3 regions of the Bradyrhizobium sp. CCGUVB14 genome follow, and region 3 is predicted to be linked to each of the others. Evidence: predicted binding sites of a transcription regulator. Region 3 holds the regulator's gene; each other region holds the start of a gene.
The links. The regulator LexA, encoded in region 3, represses DNA repair genes until DNA is damaged. The targets are predictions, from matches to a motif close to TGTTCNNNNTGTGTTCNG.

Region 1 (6,341 bases), 2.6 Mb from region 3:
CGGTCGAGAAACAGCGCATGCTGGAGAAGCTGAACAGTTCCGACGAGGATCTGATCGGCAAGACTGCGCTGCTCGTCGACGACGACGCCCGCAACATCTTCGCACTGTCGAGCGTGCTGGAACGGCGCGGCATGAAGGTGCTGACGGCGACCACGGGCCGAGAGGCGGTGACGCTGGTCGAATCCAATCCGGAAATCGCCATCGTGCTGATGGACATCATGATGCCGCAGATGGATGGCTACCAGACCATCGGCGTGATCCGGGAGAACCCGGCCTTCCTCCGCCTGCCGATCATCGCGCTGACGGCGAAGGCGATGAAGGGCGACCGCGAAAAATGCCTGGAAGCCGGCGCGTCCGACTACCTCGCCAAACCCGTCAACACCGATCAATTGCTGCTTGCGATCCGCATGTGGCTGCACCGCTGAGCTGGATCCGAGAATGGACCACGAAAAGGTCAATATCCTCCTCGTCGACGACCAGCCGGCCAAGCTGCTCGCCTATGAGGTGATCTTGAAGGAACTCGGCGAGAACCTCGTGATCGCCTCATCCGGCCGCGACGCGCTGGAGGTTCTGCTCAAGACCGAGATCGCGGTGATCCTGGTCGACGTCTGCATGCCCGAGCTCGACGGCTTCGAACTCGCCGCGATGATCCGCGAGCATCCGCGTTTCCAGAAGACCGCGATGATCTTCATCTCGGCAATCCAGGTCAGCGACATCGACCGGTTGCGCGGCTACGAGATGGGCGCGGTCGACTACGTGCCGGTCCCCGTCGTGCCGGAAGTGCTGCGGGCCAAGGTCAAGGTCTTTGCCGAGCTCTATCGCAAGACACGCGAGCTCGAACGGCTGAACCAGGATCTCGAGGATCGCGTCCGCGCCCGCACGGCCGAGCTCGAGAATTCCACCGCAAAGCTGCGCGAGAGCGAAGAGCGGCGCAGCATGGCGATTGCCGCCGGCAAGATGGGATCCTGGGACTGGGATTGGGTCAATGGCGACTGGATGTGGGACGAAGGCCAGTACCGCATTTTCGGCGTGACGCCGGAGACCTTCAACGTCACCTCGGCCAACATCCAGGCGCTGCTGCACCCCGATGACGTCGACCAGTTCGGCCAGGCGATTGCCGCGTTCAATACCGGTGCGCACGCCTATGAAGGAGAGTTTCGCGTCTGCAGGCCCGATGGCGAGGTGCGCTGGTGCGTCGGCACGGCGGCCGCAACGGTGGATCCGGGCGGCCGCGTGGTGCGGGTGAGCGGCGTCACGGTCGATATCACCGAACGCAAGCGCGCCGAGGAACGGCAGAACCTGCTGGCGCGCGAAGTCGATCACCGCGCCAAGAATGCGCTGGCGCTGGCACAGTCGATCGTGCGCCTCACCCGTGCCGACGAGGTCAAGGCTTACGTCCATGCCGTCGAGGGGCGCATCAATGCGCTCGCGCGCGTGCACACCATCCTGTCGCTGTCGAGCTGGCAGGGCGCCGAGCTCTCCAAGCTGATCGAGGAGGAGCTTGCGCCCTACTCGCTCGGCGGACAGATCGAGCTCGCGGGTCCCGAGGTGCAGTTACTGCCGGCGACAGCGCAGACGCTGGCGCTTGCGCTGCACGAGCTCTTCACCAATTCGGCGAAATATGGCGCGCTCTCCACCCGGTCGGGGCGGCTCGCGATCGGCTGGCAGGTCGAGAACGATCTTCTCATCCTGACCTGGGAGGAGACCGGAGGGCCGCTGGTCAGGACGCCGAAGTCGCGAGGCTTCGGCACGAGAAGCCTGCTGGCCAGTGTCGAATCCCAGCTCGGCGGACAGGCTCAGTTCGACTGGCGTTCGGAGGGCCTGTTGTGCCGCCTCAATGTGCCGTTGATACGCAAGAGCGCGGCAACATCGGCAACGCAGGACAAGTTCGAGGCCAGCACCTCCCCCGCACTTCAGCGCGCGTCGGGTTAGCGCGACGCAGCGACCTTCAGCCGTAACATCGGCTGAGGTTCATCGGCGACACGCCCCTCGAGCCAGGCCTCCGTTTGCGCGAGATCGCGCAACGCCGTCGCGTAGCGGCGGGCTGCGCTGCGCTCTGCACCGCGCGGCAGCTTGCGCGCCTTGCGCAACATGTCGGCCGCTGCGTTACGGTAGGCCAGCGAGCGATAAAGAAAGACCACCTTACCCATAGCGAATGTTCCCGTGTTGATGCCGTTCATCCTGGCAAGATCGGCATGAACGTCGGATGAAGCGGGGGATGACAATTCCTTCATGCAAAATGGAACCCGCGACGACGACGCGCGTTGGCGTGCCAGATCGATCGGCAGTTCCATGCGCACAAAAAAGTCGCCAAACAGGTCGCCAAATAGATCGCCAAGCCTGATCTCTCCCACCGGCATCATCAAGCTGATGACACACGCGATGATGGGCGCGGCACTCGGCCTGGTCTTCACACTTGCACTGATCCTGGCCAATCCCGCGGTCGCAGAATTGCTGAATCACGGCGGCCATGCGGCAGCCTTCGTCTTTGTCGGCACGATGGTGACGACGTTTGCCATCGGTGCGGCGCTGACGGGCGTCGTGTTCATCCTCAACGAGGACAAGGAATCTTGAAGCGCGCGTGAAGCGCAATGCGCTCTTTGGTTCGGAACTCCCTCGGCAATGAGCGGTTGGCTCTGCCTGCGTCAATTCAACTCAGGGAGTTCCCGCGCATGAACACGACCAAGCTCACTCTCGCCGTGATGTTGGCAACCGGCCTCGCTGCCGCGCCCTTCGCCGCGCAGGCCAAGTCGCACAAGGCGAAGCATGAATCATCGACCTCGTCGTCGCAGACGACAGGCGCCAACATGAAGAAGACCGTACCTGCCGACGCGTCAGGCCAAGGCGGTGCTGGCCCTGGCAGCGATCAGGGTGGCAGCATGACCAAGCCCCAGAACGGAATGAGCAAGTAAGCGCGGGCTCAATATAATGCGAAGCCCCGCGGCGACGCGGGGCTTTTCGTTGCTTTCGCCATGCCGGTCTAGATCGGCAGTCGAGGCACATGGCCAGCGAGCTCAGCGCCACATCGTCGGCGCGCGGGTCAGCACGTTCCGGCCGGCGCGCTTCAAATCGTCGACCGAACATTGCCCCGACCGAGCAAGATCACCCAGTCGTGCGGCAATTCGTTCGCGCATCGCCATTTCGGACGGCGCAAGGTCGGCACAGACTTCATCGAGCACCGCCCTCAGCAGGGCGGCCATTTCGGCTTCCAGCACGGACGAGCTCCGGCATGTCGCGTTGCGCGACCGCTTTAGCTGCGTCGAATGTCAGTGATGTTAAGGTGGCCGCCTGTGGGAGCTGTCTTCACGAGGTGGTCGAGCCGCGCCCGCTTGCGCGTGATCAGGAGCTGGGCCGCGGCATCGTCGAGGCCCTCGCGCTGCAATTGCCGGATCGCGGAGCCCAATTCGAGGATCTCGGCGCGGAGTTTCAGAATCCGGTAGGCGTCCGGGTCTTCTTCCACCGCCAGCCTCCATCCGCCACCGACGTGGCATGTCTCAACGGCGCGCGGCCCTGCTCTCGCTCTTCTGCGCACGAAGACGCACCCGGTCGCGGATGTCGGGCAACACCCCGCCACCGCCGGCGGCCTTCCATTCGCCGATCAGCAGATTGATTTTCCGGCGCAGCTCCATCTGCGTCAGAGCCCGCTCGGTGCAGTCGCGATCGCGATTGACGAGATCGCGCACGGACGCCTCGACGTCGGCCATCTCCAGCCTCAAGGCGCTGATTTTGCGTCGAATTTCATTAATTCTGTTGTCCATGGCTTGTTAGAACAAAATAAGAACATATAGTCAAGTCACGAATTCAGAGTGGAGAGCAGAGATGCAGGTTCAGGGTAAATACGACGCCAAGGCTTTTCTCATGGAGCAGATGACCCGGGCGCAAGGGCTGCGGCTGAAGCGGCTGAGCGAAGAGGCCTACCAGCCCGCGCAATACGATCGCGGCCTGTCCTCGGCCGAAGCCGCACGCCGCATCCAGGTGCTTGAAGCGGAGATCGAGCTCGCGAACTCCTTCTGAGGCCCGCGGCCGGCGCCTTTGGAACGTTGCGTCAGCCCTCCTGTTCTCTTCCGAGGCCAAGGGAGAGAGTTGATGGCACGCAAGGCAAAGAAACGCCGCTACTCACGCAGTGCCGGCAGTGATGTCGAACGAGAGATGCGGCGCTACAAGAAGGGGACCGCGAAGAGCGGACCCGGCGGCCGCGGCGGTCGCGTGAAGAGCCGCAAGCAGGCGATCGCAATCGGCCTGTCGGAGGCACGCGCAAAGGGCAAGAAGGTGCCGAAGAAGGCATCCAAGAAAACGTCAAAGAAAACGTCAAAGAAGAAGACGGCCAAGAAGAGCTCGAAGCGGAAATCCGCCAAGCGCTGACGCCGCCCGGCGTCAGATCATGCTGCCGGGCATGAAGCAGCGAATCGAAACGCCGAACGCTGTTTTGACCGGCCAGACCATGGTGCGGCCTGCGCGGTTCGGCTCGGTAATTACGGCTTCGTCGGGGACCTCGACCCACTCCCCGTCAAGACGAACCCGGTAATGTCCATTGTGCGAGTCCCAGTCGGGATCGGCGACGGCAACGCCGTCCGCGTCCGAACAGCATGGACCGAGATGGCTGCGCAGGCTGTCGAACCAGGGTTTTAGCGGTGAGTCGGTGAAGCGGCCGTCGTCGCGCCCCAGGGCATTTCCGGTCGACAGCACGAGTGGCGCCAGCAGCAGCGCAAGCTTCAGCGAGAGCTTCAATCGATCCATGTCGGCACCGATCAAATGCGGACCACCGGCCGGTTCCATAAAGCTGCCGGACGTCCGAAGTTCCACCCCAGCAATTTGCCTCGGCGCCGTCATTGCCGCCAAGGCACAACACGCGATTCCAAAGTCTGACGAGCGAACGCGGCTTTTTCGGACGAACCCGTCACCAATGCTGCCGTTAACGAGAATGTTATCGGCGGCCTGTGGGTATCTCGAGAGGTATGCACGAAAAAGGCGGCCCGTAGGCCGCCTTTTGAATTTGCCGTTTGGATCCGGAAATCAGGCGAGCGGCACCGCGACGAAGCGGGTCGCCTCAGCGCTCTTCACCTGCAGCAGCACGCTGTTCTTGCCGGACGATTTGGCCTGCGCCAGCTCGGAACGGACGTCACCGACATTGGAGACCGCCTTGCCGCCGACATTGAGGATGACGTCGCCGGTCTGGATGCCGCGCTGCGCTGCCGGTCCCTGCGGGTCGACCTCGGTGACCACGACGCCCTTCTGACCTGCGCCCTGGACCTCGCCGGCCGGTGCCAGGCTGAGGCCGAGGCGCGGCGTGCCGGGAGCCTGCTGCGCCTTGCCGTCACCAGACCTATCGCCTCCTTTGGCCTGCCGCTCGTTCGACAGTTCGCCGAGCGCGAGCGTCACCGTCTTGGTGTCGCCCTTGTGAACGACGTCGAGCTTTACGGACGTGCCCGGCGCCAGCGTGGCGATGGTGCGGGCGAGATCGCGTGAGTCCTTGATCTCGGTCCCGTTGACGGCGGTGATGACGTCGCCCGCCTCGATGCCGGCCTTCGCTGCCGGGCTGCCATCCTGCGGGTTGTCGACGATGGCGCCGCGCGCCGCCTTCAGGCCGAGGCTGTCGGCGATCTCCGCGGTCACCGGCTGCACCTGCACACCGAGCCAGCCACGGGTGACGGCACCCTTGTCCTTGAGCTGCGCGACCACGAGCTTGGCGGTCGAGGACGGAATATCGAAGCCGATGCCGACCGAGCCGCCCGAGGGCGAGAAGATCGCGGTGTTCACGCCGATCACGTTGCCGTTCATGTCGAAGGCCGGACCGCCGGAATTGCCCTTGTTGATCGGCGCATCGATCTGGATGTAGTCGTCATAGGGACCGTTGCCGATGTCGCGGCCGCTGGCCGAGACGATACCGGCCGTCACGGTGCCGCCGAGGCCGAAGGGATTGCCGACCGCGACCACCCAGTCGCCGATCCGCGGCTTCTGGTCGGAGAATTTCACGAACGGGAAGTCCTTCTTGCCGTCGACCTTGATCAGCGCGAGGTCGGTCTTCGGATCGGTGCCGACCACCTTCGCGGTGTAGATCGTGCCATCATCCATCGTCACCTGCACGGACTCGGCGTGGTCGACGACATGGTTGTTGGTCACGGCATAGCCGTCGGCCGAGATAAAGAAGCCGGAGCCCTCGCCCGTGATCACCTGGTGGCGCTGGCGCGGCATGCCATTCATGCCACCCTGGCCGCGGAAGCCGAACTGCCGCTGGAACTGGTCGAACGGAGAATCCTCGTCCTGATCCATCCGGTTCTGCTGCAGCATCGCGCTCTTGTCGTTATCCTGGTCGATCTTCACCCGCACCGAGATAACGGCGG
Region 2 (6,341 bases), 140 kb from region 3:
TGCCCTGCCGTCCGAGGATGACGCCGCCGGTCGGGAAATCCGGTCCCGGCACGATGTTGATGAGCTCGTCGATGGTCAGCGCGGGGTTGTCGATCAGCGCGACGCAGGCGTCGATGACCTCGCCAAGATTATGCGGCGGGATGTTGGTCGCCATGCCGACCGCGATGCCGCCGGCGCCGTTAACGAGCAGGTTCGGGAACTTGGCCGGAAGGACCGACGGCTCGGTCTCGTTGTTGTCGTAGTTCGGCTGGAAGTCGACGGTGTCCTTGTCGATGTCGGCCAGCAGGGCCAGCGCCGCCTTCGTCAGCCGCGCTTCGGTGTAACGATAGGCGGCCGGGGGATCGCCATCGACCGAGCCGAAATTGCCCTGACCGTCGATCAGCGGCACGCGCATCGAGAAGTCCTGCGCCATGCGGACCATGGCGTCGTAAATCGACTGGTCGCCGTGCGGGTGATACTTACCGATGACGTCACCGACCACGCGGGCGGACTTGACGTACTTCTTGTCCGGCGTGTGCCCCTGCTCGTTCATCGAGTACAGGATGCGGCGATGCACCGGCTTCAGACCGTCGCGGGCATCTGGCAACGCACGCGCCACGATCACGCTCATGGCGTAGTCGAGATAGGACTTCTTCATCTCCTCGAAGATGGAGACGGGGCGAATATCCGAGGGTTGCGCCGGCTGGTCGCCGGGCTTGTTGTCGTCGTCAGCCAAGGGGGAATCCGGTGAAATTTTATCTGGGAATCATATAGCGCATCGACGCCCTGATAACCACCCTTGGGGGCTTCCGGGAAGCGCTTTTTCCGACTGTTTTTCCAGAGACTTACGCCACTCCTGCCACCGTCTCGGGCGGGGTCCGAAGGAGCGCCCTGGAACCGTCCCTTACGCCCCGAAAAACACGCTGTGCATGATGCGTCCGGGCAGCAGTGTGAACAGGCCCGCCACCACCAGCGCGCCGGTAAAAAGGAAGATCATGGTCCACCGATGTGCGGCGACGCGATGCGTGTGGGCCCGCCATACCGCGAGCGGCAGCATCACCAGCGTGAAGATCGACAGCAGATGGATCGGGCTGAACGGCCCGACCAGGCGGATCTGGTGGATCCAGAACGACGAGACGGCCACCACGGCCATCAGTGCCACCCAGATCCAGCCGATCGTCCGGTGCGGCAGCGTGCCCTTGGGCGCGGCAAACTGCACGAGGCCGAGCACGAAGGCCGCCATCGCCGCGAAGGCGTGCAGCGGGATCGCAGGTGCAGCGTCAAGCAGCGGCGTGAAGCTCATGTGGCCCTCTGGTCGGAACCGACCATGTGAATAGGATTAACATAAAGTTAATACCATTCACATCGCGACCCGTCAAAGGCTTGAGGCAGCACATGAGACCAGCCCGGAAAAGCCGAGCCTGGCCCGTCGATTGGCAGGAAATCCTACCGCCTCACACGAGCCGGCTACCGCGTTGGAAGAGAAGCGCCCTCTCGGCGAACGCCACCGTGGCGACGTGGAAGATTCCGTCGACCACCAAAAGCTGTGTATCTAGCCCTGACTATTTCGGAGCGGTCAAAGTGACCAACGTCCTCTTCGTCTGCAGCGCCAATCGCCTCCGCAGTCCGACGGCCGAGCAGGTGTTTTCGACCTGGCCGGGGATCGAGACCGACTCGGCCGGCATCTCGAACGACGCAGACGTGCTGTTGTCGACCGAACAGGTCGAATGGGCCGACATCATCTTCGTGATGGAGAAGGCCCATCGGACCAAGCTGAACCGGAAATTCCGCGCCAGCCTGAATGGCAAGCGCGTCATTTGCCTCGACATTCCGGACGACTACGAGTTCATGGATCCCGTCTTGGTCGGGATGCTCGAAAACCGGGCCGGTCGTTTTCTGTCCCGGCCCGCGCCAACTCGCTCCACCCGCGTCAAAGGCTAAGCCTCAGAACGGGATATCGTCGTCCATGTCGTTGTTGCGGCCACCGCCGCCGGCCGCAACCGGGCGGCGCGGTGCGCTGCTGACCGGACCGGACGAGCCGAAATCGCCGCCCGGCTCGTCGCCGAAGCTGCCGCCTCCGCCGCCACCGCCGCGGCCGTCGAGCATCGTCAGGGTCGAGTTGAAGCCCTGGAGCACGACTTCGGTGGAGTACTTCTCAGCGCCCTGCTGATCGGTCCATTTGCGGGTCTGCAGTGCGCCCTCGATGTAAACCTTGGCGCCCTTCTTCAAATATTGCTCGGCGACCTTGCAGAGCCCTTCATTGAAGATCACGACGCGATGCCACTCGGTCTTTTCCTTGCGCTCGCCGCTGTTCTTGTCGCGCCAGGTCTCGGAGGTGGCGATGCTCAGATTCGCGATCGGCCGCCCGTCCTGGGTGCGGCGGATCTCCGGATCCTTGCCAAGATTTCCAACCAGAATGACCTTGTTGACGCTTCCCGCCATCGCCGCTCTCCACTCCAAATGCCAATGAATTTCGAAAAGGCGCGCCCGCGCTGCCGCCTGTTGGGCCGACCCTATACGCTTACGAGCACTGATCGGCCCGCCACGCCCTCGGTTATCCCCATATATAGCATCGGCGGAATATTTGTTCCAGATTTGTTCCTGCCAAAACTGGCGCCGATTTTGTGCACAACGCGTTCCTGAGGCCGCTATTCACTGTGCGATGAATTGGAACTTTCCCGAGTTCCGTAAAACGCCAAAAACTTCTTAACATTCATCAACTTGCGCGGTCTTCGATTGGCCGGCAAGTGTTGCATTCCGGAGACGGACTCCACCTCGAGATGCGCGTAAGGTTGCCTCGAAATTGTTCATTTGGGCGTCGCGCCTGACTGACCGCTCCGGGGACCTTTGGAGCGGTCGACATTGGGGAGACTGTAATGAAGAAAATTCTGTTTGGAGCAATCGGTATCGTTGCGTTGGGCTTGTCGGCTCCCGCAAGCGCAGCGGATATGGCGGCACGCCCCTACACCAAGGCGCCAATTGTGGCACCTGCTCCCATCTACACCTGGACTGGCTTCTATCTCGGTGTTCAGGGCGGCGGTGGCTGGGGCCGAAGCAACGAAACGTATTTCCTTGCCCCCAATACGCCCGCCTTCGTCGGATCGCAGAACTACGACACCAGCGGCGGCTTCGTCGGCGGCGTCGCCGGCTACAATTGGCAGATGGGCGCCTTCGTCATTGGTCTCGAGGGCGATTATCACTGGGCCGACATCAGCGGTCGGTCGTCGGTGATCAATGTTGGTCCGCCGAACCTCGGCGACAGCTACGCCACCAAGCTGCGCGGCTTCGGAGACATCAAGGGCCGCGTTGGTTACGCCTGGGGACCGGCGCTCTGGTTCGTGAGCGGCGGTGCGGCCGTCGGCGATATTCAGCACCGCTATGACGCAGCCCTCAACGGCGGCGCGGCCAACACTTTCGTCCAGAACGACTGGCGCTGGGGTTGGACCCTCGGTACCGGCGTGGAGTACATGTTCGCTCCGAACTGGTCGGCAAAGGTTGAGTACAACTACATCGACCTCGGCAAGAGCACGATCCAGTACTCGCCCGTGGTGGCGAATCGCTCGGAGTGGAACGACACGATTCACACCATCAAGGCCGGCGTGAACTACCACTTCAATTGGGGTACGCCCGTCGTCGCGAAGTACTGATCCATCTGAAACCATTCAGGAATCAAAGGCCGGCCTTGTGCCGGCCTTTTTGTTTTTGTTCCCGATGGGAACTATAGGTCAGCGACTGTTACATTTTTTATCTGTTGTGGCATTTGAGAGACACAACTTGCGGCTTCAGTGGTGTAAGCCGACGTCAGTTGGACCACAGCGTCCGATACTGCTTCCGACGCACGGAAGTCCAAAACAGAAACTGGGACTGGGATTTGTTGAATATGAAGAAGATCTTGTTGGCTTCGGCCGCTCTGCTCGCCCTCACTGGCGCCGCTTCGGCTGCCGACCTGGCGGCTCGCCCCTACACCAAGGCTCCTGTGGCCGTGGCTTCGGTCTACAATTGGACCGGCTTCTATCTCGGTATCGTCGGCGGCGGCGCTTGGGAAGATTCGGGCAGCCCGCGGATGCAGGGTGGCTTCGTCGGCGGCACCGCCGGCTACAACTGGCAGACCGGCAACGTTGTGTTCGGTGTCGAGGCTGACGGCGCCTGGGCCGATGTCAGCGCTTCGGCGACCGGCGCGACCGTCGTCCCCGGCTTCGGCGTCGTGACCGCGACCGCCAGCTCCAAGACCGACGCGATGGGCACCGTGCGCGGCCGTATCGGCTACGCCATCAACAACGTCCTGGTCTACGGCACCGGCGGCTACGCCTGGATCGACAACAAGATCACCCTCTCCGCGCTCGGCGTGTCCGCGTCGGACAGCAAGTTCCACTCCGGCTGGACCGTCGGCGCGGGCGTCGAGGCGTTCTTCGCTCCGCAGTGGTCGGTCAAGGGCGAGTACCTCTATCGCAGCCTCGGCGGCGAGACCTACTTCACCGGCGCTCTGCCCACCGGCACGCTCAACTTCCACACCGTGCAGGTCGGCGTGAACTATCATTTCAACGGCCCGATCGTCGCCAAGTACTGAGTTCAGTACCGGGCTTCGGCTCTTACGCCATCAGGTTACGAAAGGCCGGCCTTGTGCCGGCCTTTTTGTTTTCGCCGCCCGGTGCGACGAACCGTCATCTCGATGGACGCGCTTTCCCGCATGTTGTGGCTTATCGGGCACACAACCTGTAGATTAATTGCGCTAGACATAGGCGAACGGACCTTCGAGTCCGATGCCCTTCCGCTACACGGGACGGCCAAGCAGAAACTGGGGATTAGGTTGAAATGAAGAATATTTTGTTCGCTTCCGTCAGCTTGCTCGCAGTGAGCGCAGTCGCCCCCGCGATGGCCGCAGATCTCGCCGCACGCCCCTACACCAAGGCCCCGGTGGCCGTGGCTTCGGTCTACAACTGGAACGGCTTCTACATCGGCGGCAACGCCGGCGGCGGCTCGAGCCACAATTGCTGGGATACGACCAGTGTCGCTGGCGTCGCCGTCCCCACGACGAGCGAGGGTTGCCATAATGCGACCGGCGCCCTCGTCGGCGGCCAGATTGGTTATCGCTGGCAGGCCACCAACTGGGTGTTCGGCCTCGAAGCGCAGGGCGATTGGGCTGATCTGAAGGGTTCGAACACGAGCTCGCCGGCCGCCTTCTTCCCGCTGGTGAACAATACCAAGATCGACGCCCTCGGCCTCTTCACCGGCCAGGTGGGTTATGCCTGGAACAACGTGCTCTGGTACGTGAAGGGCGGCGCGGCCGTCACCCACAACAAGTTCAGCGGCACTCTGGCTGGTGTCACGTTCGGCTCCGCGACCGACACGCGTTGGGGCGGCGCCGTTGGCACCGGCATCGAGTTCGGCTTCGCGCCGAACTGGTCCGTCGGCGTCGAATATAACCACCTGTTCATGGGCAAGCACACCGACAGCTTCACCGCGTTCGGCCTGCCCTTCCGCGCTGACAGCATCAAGCAGGACGTGGATATGGCCACGGTTCGCGTGAACTACACCTTCGGTGGCCCGGTGGTCGCCAGGTATTGATCTAACGTTTTGAGCTTCGGCTCTGACGTCATCACGTTACGAAAGGCCGGCCTTGTGCCGGCCTTTTTGTTTTCGCGCCCCGATGCGCCGAACCGTCAAGGAATCGTAAGGCGCGCGCATGGCGCTCGCGAATTGGTTCGGCGAGTTGGGGACGCGACATGAAGACTTGGGCAGTGGCTGCGATCAGCCTGTTCGCATGCGGTGCGCTTGCACCGGCCGTTGCTGCGGATCTCCCGCTCTATCCCAAAGCGCCGGTGGCGCCCGTACCCGCTCTCGAATGGACCGGCGTCTATGGCGGCATCAATGGCGGCGGCGGCCTCGGCCATGCCTGCTGGAGCGTTGTTGCCGTCAGCGGCGTTGCGATCAATCCGGCCGTCGGCGAAGGCTGCCACAATGCCAGCGGCGGCACGGTCGGTGCCCAGCTCGGCTATCGCTGGCAGAAGGCGCACTGGGTTCTCGGCGTGGAAGGCCAAGGCAACTGGGCCGACTTCAAGGGCAGCAATGTCAGCCTGGTGCTGGCGCCGCTGAACAACCGCACCAGGATCGACAGCTTTGGTCTGTTCACCGGCCAGCTCGGCTACACCGTGAACAGCGTGCTGTTCTACGGCAAGGCGGGTGCAGCGGTCGCTCACGACAAATACGACGAGTTCGTTCCGGGCGTCGGCGTCGTGTCCAACACGCTCAGCCAGACCCGCTGGGGCTACAGTGCAGGCTTCGGCGTGGAATATGCCTTTGCGGAAAACTGGTCGGTCGGCGGCGAGTACGACCATCTGTTCCTCGGCCATCACGGCGGCGAT
Region 3 (6,341 bases):
CGGCGATGGATATCTCGATCCTGGCCCGACCTGTCGGCCGGGGATGGCGTCGTCAGCCGATCGGCAGGCGGGTGATGGTCGGCGGCCTGTCGGCGCTGATCTGCGGCTTGTGCTCGCGCTCGCCGAGCGGCTGCGTCACGGGCAGTTGCAGGACGGTTGCGCGCTGGCCTTCGACCAGCTGCGTCACCAGCACGTATTTGCCGTCGGGGAATTCGATCGCGTCGTGATGACGATCGGGAATGTGCGGATCGACCTTGCCGAACTTGCCGACGCGCGAATTGACGGTGCGGGTCCAGATCCAGCGATTGTCGTAGCGGACGTTGTCGGCGAAGGCGAGCTCCGTTCCCGGAAGCAGGCAGACCGCGACGGACATGTCGGCTTCGGAGGCGAAGCCGCGCGTCGAGGTGCCGCGGAAGGTTGTCGTGACGATCGTCTCGCCCACTTCTGCGGGGCGCGTCGCGACAGCGTGCAGGCTGTAGTCACACATCGGGGTGCTCCTCAATCGGGATAGAGCACCCGCGCCTCCGCTGAGGCGCAGGCCCCTATCAGAGTGGAAGGCCGCGATCTTATGCTTGTTTGTGGGCAAATCTGCGGCTCGCATCCGCAGAGCGCGATCACATTATCTTTTTCAAATGCGCGAGGAACAAAGCCTGCTCTCGTGCATTCGAACAGCGCGTTGCCTCAGCGGCCTGCGGGCGCCGACCAACCGGAGTATGGCCAGGCCGGTTGTGATGGCCGCTCGATCGCGTTGCGGGCATCGCCGAATTGCGCGCTCGTCGCTTGCGGTGCCTTGCGGGCACGGTGCTGCCGCTGTGCGGCGAAAGCCTGAGACGCTGATGCTGCAATCAGCGCCATCGTGACGGTGCTCAAAACGATCTTGCGCATGGTGATCTCCTCGGTCTCTCAAAGGCCTGCGAAGCGATGCGTGCTTCGTTGCGGCGTGCCGAGGATGTAGCGCTGGAGAGGGGGCCGGATAATCTGTGCAAAACCAGAAAGACTATCCAGCCGGAGCGGACAATCGTCCGCTCCAATCGTTGATTGCGGTCGTCGATTGCGACGCGCTCAGTACTTCCGGTACAGCCCGATCAGCTTGCCCTGGATCTTGACCCGGTTGGGCGGCAGGATACGGACCTCATAGGCCGCATTCGCCGGCTCGAGCGCAATCGAGGCGCCGCGGCGGCGGAAACGCTTGAGCGTTGCTTCCTCGTCGTCGATCAGGGCGACCACGATATCACCGGTATCGGCGCTCTCGTTGCGCTGGATCAGCGCCATGTCGCCGTCGAGAATGCCGGCCTCCACCATGGAGTCGCCGCGGACCTCGAGCGCATAGTGCTCGCCCGAGCCGAGCATGTCGGGCGGGACGCTGATGGTGTGGCTGCGGGTTTGCAAAGCCTCGATCGGCGTACCGGCCGCGATCCGGCCCATCACGGGCACCGCCACGGGCCGCTCGCCCTCGTCGGCGGGCGGGCTCGACGTCGTACGCACCTTGCCGAGATTGCCCTCGATGACGCTCGGCGTGAAGCCGCGGCGGCTGCCGGCGGCGGCCTGGAGCTCGGGCAGCTTGATCACCTCGATGGCGCGGGCGCGGTTGGGCAGGCGGCGGATGAAGCCGCGCTCCTCGAGCGCAGTGATCAGGCGATGGATGCCTGATTTCGAGCGCAGATCGAGCGCGTCCTTCATCTCGTCGAAGGAGGGCGGCACGCCGCTTTCCTTCAGGCGCTCGCTGATGAACCGCAGGAGCTCGTACTGTTTGCGCGTTAACATCTCGACCAAAATCCCCCGGTTGATGTCGTTCGATTCCGAGACGCTGAATTCAGCGATAAGCCGCTACATGCTCGAAACAAATCATGAACGGACACTATATGTTCGATACATGTTCCGCAACTGCTTAATTTACCGTGAACGCGGCAAAGTTCGCGGAACGGTTGCGAACGATGCGCTCAGGCGGGCAGTCGCAGCACCTCGCAAGGCGCGCCCGCTTCGGCCTTCGGCGCGAACGGCGCACGCACGAGAAGTGCCTGTGCCGCAGCGAGATTTGCAAGCAGCGAGGAGTCCTGGTGGTTGACGGGAAGCGCGATGAGCGTGCCGTCATCACGCAGATCGAGGCGCGCGCGCAGGTAATCCTCGCGCTGGTCATTGGCGGAGACGTCGCGGCCGAGCACCGCGCGTTCGCGGCGGTGATGAACCATCGAACGGCCGGACAACGCGCGAATCAGCGGCACCATGAACAGGAAGCCGCACACGTAGGATGACACGGGATTGCCGGGCAGGCCGATCACGCGCATCGCCCCGAGCTGTCCGTTCATCATCGGTTTGCCCGGCCGCATCGCGATCTTCCAGAACGCCATCGAGGTGCCTTCGTCCTTCAGCGCCTGCTGCACCAGATCGTGGTCGCCGACCGAGGCGCCGCCAGTCGTGATCAGGATGTCGGCACCGGAGTCGCGCGCGCGCCGGATGCCGGCCGTGGTGGCGGCAAGCGTGTCGGCCGCAATGCCGAGGTCGATGGTGTCGGCACCCTCGCTGCGGGCGAGCGCATGCAGGGCGTAGCCGTTGGAATAGACGATCTGGCCATGGCCCGGCGTGCTGCCCGGCATCACCAGCTCGTCGCCGGTCGCGAGAATCGCGACCTTAGGGCGGCGGCGGACGGCCAATTGCGGGTGGTTCATGCCGGCGGCGAGCGCGAGGTCGCGCTCGGTGAGCCTGGCGCCCTTGCGCAGGAGCACGTCGCCCTCGGAGAAGTCGATGCCGGCCGGGCGGATGTGCCGCCCGGTGAGGGCTGCCTCCTTGATCGCGATGTGCTTGCCGTTAGCGACAGTGTCTTCCTGGATCACGACCGCATCTGCGCCGTCGGGAACGACGCCTCCGGTGAAGATCCGCACGGCTTCGCCGGCGCCGACCGTTCCTGCAAACGGACGGCCGGCAGCGACCTCGCCAACGACGGTGAGCGTCGTGTCAATCTTCGCCGCATCGGCTGCGCGGACGGCATAGCCATCCATCGCCGACATCGCCTGGGGCGGCTGCGTCCGCCGCGCCGCGACGTCGCGTGCGAGCACGCGATGAAAGGCCGCCTCGAGCGCGACCGTCTCTTCAGGCAGTGGCTCCGCACCGGCGAGCACCGCGGCGAGCGCGTCAGAAACCGGCATCAGGGCCACGGTGAAAAACTCCAGCTACGCCCGTTCGGGCAAATCAGCGGCGAGAGTTCTAGCCGAGTGCAGGCACGGAGGCAAAACGACGGTCGCGCAGGATGATTGATCCTGCATCACCCGCGCGGCGATGGAGTGGGAGCATCAGGTCCGCCGGGGCATGGTCCGGAAGGCGAGATAGACGGGCAGGAGGATAGCCATGGCAAGCACGAGGATGATGGAAGCCACGGCCAGCATCCTCAGGTCCCCTCCGGACTGACGTCGGGCGCTTGAGGCCCTTGATCCCTGTCGGGCATCGGATCGGCCTGGGCCTTCAGATCAGCCGCCTTGCTCATCAGCTTGGCGGAAAGCTCGGAATCAGAGGTGGTCCTGGCGAATTTGACCAGCAGGGAGGCCTGCTTGGTGAGGTAGGTTTTGCCCAACACGATGATACGTCCGTTCGTAGAATTCCCAACCGACTCTAGAGTCCGGAAGGGGGCATTCCGTTCCCGGAACTTCGTATAAAAATGCACAGAGCCGTTTGGTTCCTCCTCCGGGTGAAATTGCTCCGGAAACGGCGGTCAGATCCCCAGCGCCTTCAGTGCAATGCCGACGTCGCGGGGCGAGGTGACATGCACGGCCTTCAGCCCGCGGGCGCGGGCGCCTTCGACGTTCGCGGCGAGGTCATCGAAGAACACGATCCGGTTAGCGGGCACCCCCATCGCGGTGACGACGTGGTCGAAGGCTTCCGCATCAGGTTTGCGCAGGCCGATGCTGGAGGAGAGGTACAGCGCGCGGAAATGACCGAGCAGATCGGCATACTCTTTCGAGAAATGGTCGACATGCGGGCGGTTGGTGTTGGAGAAGGCGTAGAGCGGCATCTGCTTGGCCGCGCGCGGCAGCAATTCCGCGATGTCGGGCATCTCGCCGGCGAAGATCGCGTTCCATCCTTCCAGGAATTGCGCATCTGAAATGCCGATGCCGAGCGAGGAGCGCAGCGACTGGAAATAGTCCTCGTCGCTGATCCTGCCGACCTCGTGCAGCCGGTAGGCCTCGCTGTCGCGCTCATAGCGCGTCACGATGGCTTCGGGCTCGAGGCCTGCATGTCCCGCCCAGCAGGCGATCGCCTTGGAGAAATCGATGTCGAGCACGACGCGCCCGAGATCGAACAGAAGCGCGTCCGCGCTGCCGGGTGAGAGCGATGTCATTCTATCAGTATCGGTAGGGTTCATGGTCGAATAGCGGGAACGCGCTGAACACACTCGGCGCATTGGTTGCGGTGGCCTGGTGCAGACAGGATTTGTTGACCTCGGCGAACGAGGTGGCGCCAAGCAGCCCGAGGCAGCGCAGCACCTCGTCCTCGAGCAGTTCGAGCATCCGCGTCACGCCGGTCTCGCCGGCCGCCGCCAGGGCCCAGCATTGCAGCCGGCCGATGCCGACAAGGTCGGCGCCCGCCGCGATCGCCTTGACGATGTCGGTGCCGCGGCAGATGCCGCCATCCACCATGATCTTGGCGCGGCCCCTCACGGCGTCGACGATCTCGGGCAGCACATGCATGGCGCCGCGGCCGTGATCGAGCTGGCGGCCGCCATGGTTGGAGACGTAGATCCACTCGACGCCGTGATCGACCGCGATCTGCGCGTCCTCGGCGGTGGCGATGCCCTTGAGGATCAGCGGTATCTTGAACTTGTCCTTGACCATCTTCACGGTCCGCCACTCCAGCCCCTTCTGGAAATCGCCGCCGGTGGCGCGCAGGCGGCTCTCGCGAACGTAGCGCTTGGCGATGTCACGCTCACGACGGCTGTAATGGGCGGTGTCGACGGTCAGGCAGAAGGCGGCATATTTGGCCTTCTCGGCGCGGCTGACCACGTCGGCGACGAATGCGTCGTCGCCGCGAACGTAGAGCTGGTACATGCGCAGCGCGTCGGGAGCGGCTTCGGCGGTCTTCTCGAGACCGGGCTCGGAGACCGAGCTCAACATGTGCGACGCCCCGAAGGTGCCGGCCGCGCGCGCGACGCTGGCGGCTCCGTGGGGATCGAAGATTTCCAGCGCGCCGACGGGGGCGAGCACCACGGGCAGGCGCATCTTGCGGCCGAACTGCTCGACCGAGCCGTCGACCTTGCGCACGTCGCGCAGCACACGCGGACGGAAAGCGATCTCGTCCAGGGCCATGCGGTTGCGGCGCATCGTGGTTTCGGTTTCGGCCGCGCCGACGATGTAGTCCCAGGCGTTCTGGTTGAGGTTGGAACGTGCCTTCCGGATGAATTCGTGCAGGTTCTGGAACGGCTCGCTGCTGGCGCCGAGTTCGACATTCCGTTCCGGCCGGAGTGCTTCGTTCATTGTTATCCTCCCGAGAATTTGAAGCGTTATGTCATCGGGTATCTCGTTCGGCCCTCCAAAACCATCCTAAAATCGCATAGCTGCGAAGCGTGGCTCGGCCGATCGATTCCCGCTTGGCGGGCGATGGTTTCGGAACGTTGCCAAAAGTTTAGGCCAGGGCGAAGGGATTTTTGCGATATACCCGCGGGCGTGGCAGCCCGGCCTTGAAGAAACCTGAATGGTATTGTGAGAACCGGGCTGGATCGCCATTTGCGTGGCGTCCCGTCCCAAGCGAAAAGGCCAACCATTCCATGCGGAAAACCCTGCTGTTCCCCCTGGGCGCGCTTACCGGAGTATGCCTGACCCTTCTCGTATCCGGTCCGCAGGGCGGACTATGGGCGGCACGGGCGGCAGCCGGCGCGGACGATGCCTACTCCCAGCTCAATCTGTTCGGAGAGGTCTTCGAGCGGGTGAAGGCGAGCTACGTCGAGAAGCCCGACAATTCCAAGCTGATCGAAGGCGCGATCACGGGCATGGTGACCTCGCTCGATCCGCATTCCCGCTACATGAACGACAAGGCCTGGACCGAGATGCAGGAGACCACCTCCGGCGAGTTCGGCGGGCTCGGCATCGAGGTCACGATGGAGGAGGGCCTGGTCAAGGTCGTTTCCCCAATCGACGACACGCCGGCGTCCAAGGCCGGCCTCATGTCCGGTGACCTCGTCAGCAAGATCGACGGCGAGAACGTGCAGGGCATGACGCTCGAGCAGGCCGTCAACAAGATGAAGGGCCCGGTCGATACCAAGACCAAGCTGACCATCATCCGCAAGGGCGCCGATGCGCCGATGGATGTCGCGATCACGCGTGAGATCATCCATGTCCGCCCGGTCCGCTTCCACG

Region 1: a site for LexA is predicted at 3,766-3,783, ahead of NLM32_RS13890 (DUF3072 domain-containing protein). Genes of this name have one in related genera too.
Region 2: a site for LexA is predicted at 2,565-2,582, ahead of NLM32_RS25690 (single-stranded DNA-binding protein). Genes of this name have one in related genera too.

The regions. Positions count from the first base shown of each region.
Region 1 covers NZ_JANADS010000001.1:3,027,181-3,033,521, reverse strand. Annotated here, with positions in the region: gene NLM32_RS13930 (HAMP domain-containing protein) at 1-425, shown strand, start outside; gene NLM32_RS13925 (sensor histidine kinase) at 439-1,932, shown strand; gene NLM32_RS13920 (hypothetical protein) at 1,929-2,363, opposite strand; gene NLM32_RS13915 (hypothetical protein) at 2,371-2,574, shown strand; gene NLM32_RS13910 (hypothetical protein) at 2,673-2,912, shown strand; gene NLM32_RS13905 (hypothetical protein) at 3,015-3,215, opposite strand; gene NLM32_RS13900 (hypothetical protein) at 3,251-3,460, opposite strand; gene NLM32_RS13895 (hypothetical protein) at 3,495-3,704, opposite strand; gene NLM32_RS13890 (DUF3072 domain-containing protein) at 3,820-4,014, shown strand; gene NLM32_RS13885 (DUF6496 domain-containing protein) at 4,087-4,362, shown strand; gene NLM32_RS13880 (hypothetical protein) at 4,375-4,737, opposite strand; gene NLM32_RS13875 (Do family serine endopeptidase) at 5,014-6,341, opposite strand, start outside.
Region 2 covers NZ_JANADS010000001.1:5,516,533-5,522,873, forward strand. Annotated here, with positions in the region: gene gyrA (DNA gyrase subunit A) at 1-715, opposite strand, end outside; gene NLM32_RS25680 (DUF2306 domain-containing protein) at 884-1,282, opposite strand; gene NLM32_RS25685 (low molecular weight protein tyrosine phosphatase family protein) at 1,561-1,920, shown strand; gene NLM32_RS25690 (single-stranded DNA-binding protein) at 1,924-2,421, opposite strand; gene NLM32_RS25695 (outer membrane protein) at 2,856-3,626, shown strand; gene NLM32_RS25700 (outer membrane protein) at 3,860-4,546, shown strand; gene NLM32_RS25705 (outer membrane protein) at 4,792-5,544, shown strand; gene NLM32_RS25710 (outer membrane protein) at 5,703-6,341, shown strand, end outside.
Region 3 covers NZ_JANADS010000001.1:5,658,711-5,665,051, reverse strand. Annotated here, with positions in the region: gene NLM32_RS26425 (hypothetical protein) at 53-487, opposite strand; gene NLM32_RS26420 (hypothetical protein) at 682-885, opposite strand; gene lexA (transcriptional repressor LexA) at 1,063-1,764, opposite strand; gene glp (gephyrin-like molybdotransferase Glp) at 1,941-3,152, opposite strand; gene NLM32_RS26405 (hypothetical protein) at 3,383-3,568, opposite strand; gene NLM32_RS26400 (HAD family phosphatase) at 3,704-4,330, opposite strand; gene NLM32_RS26395 (alpha-hydroxy acid oxidase) at 4,335-5,462, opposite strand; gene NLM32_RS26390 (S41 family peptidase) at 5,753-6,341, shown strand, end outside.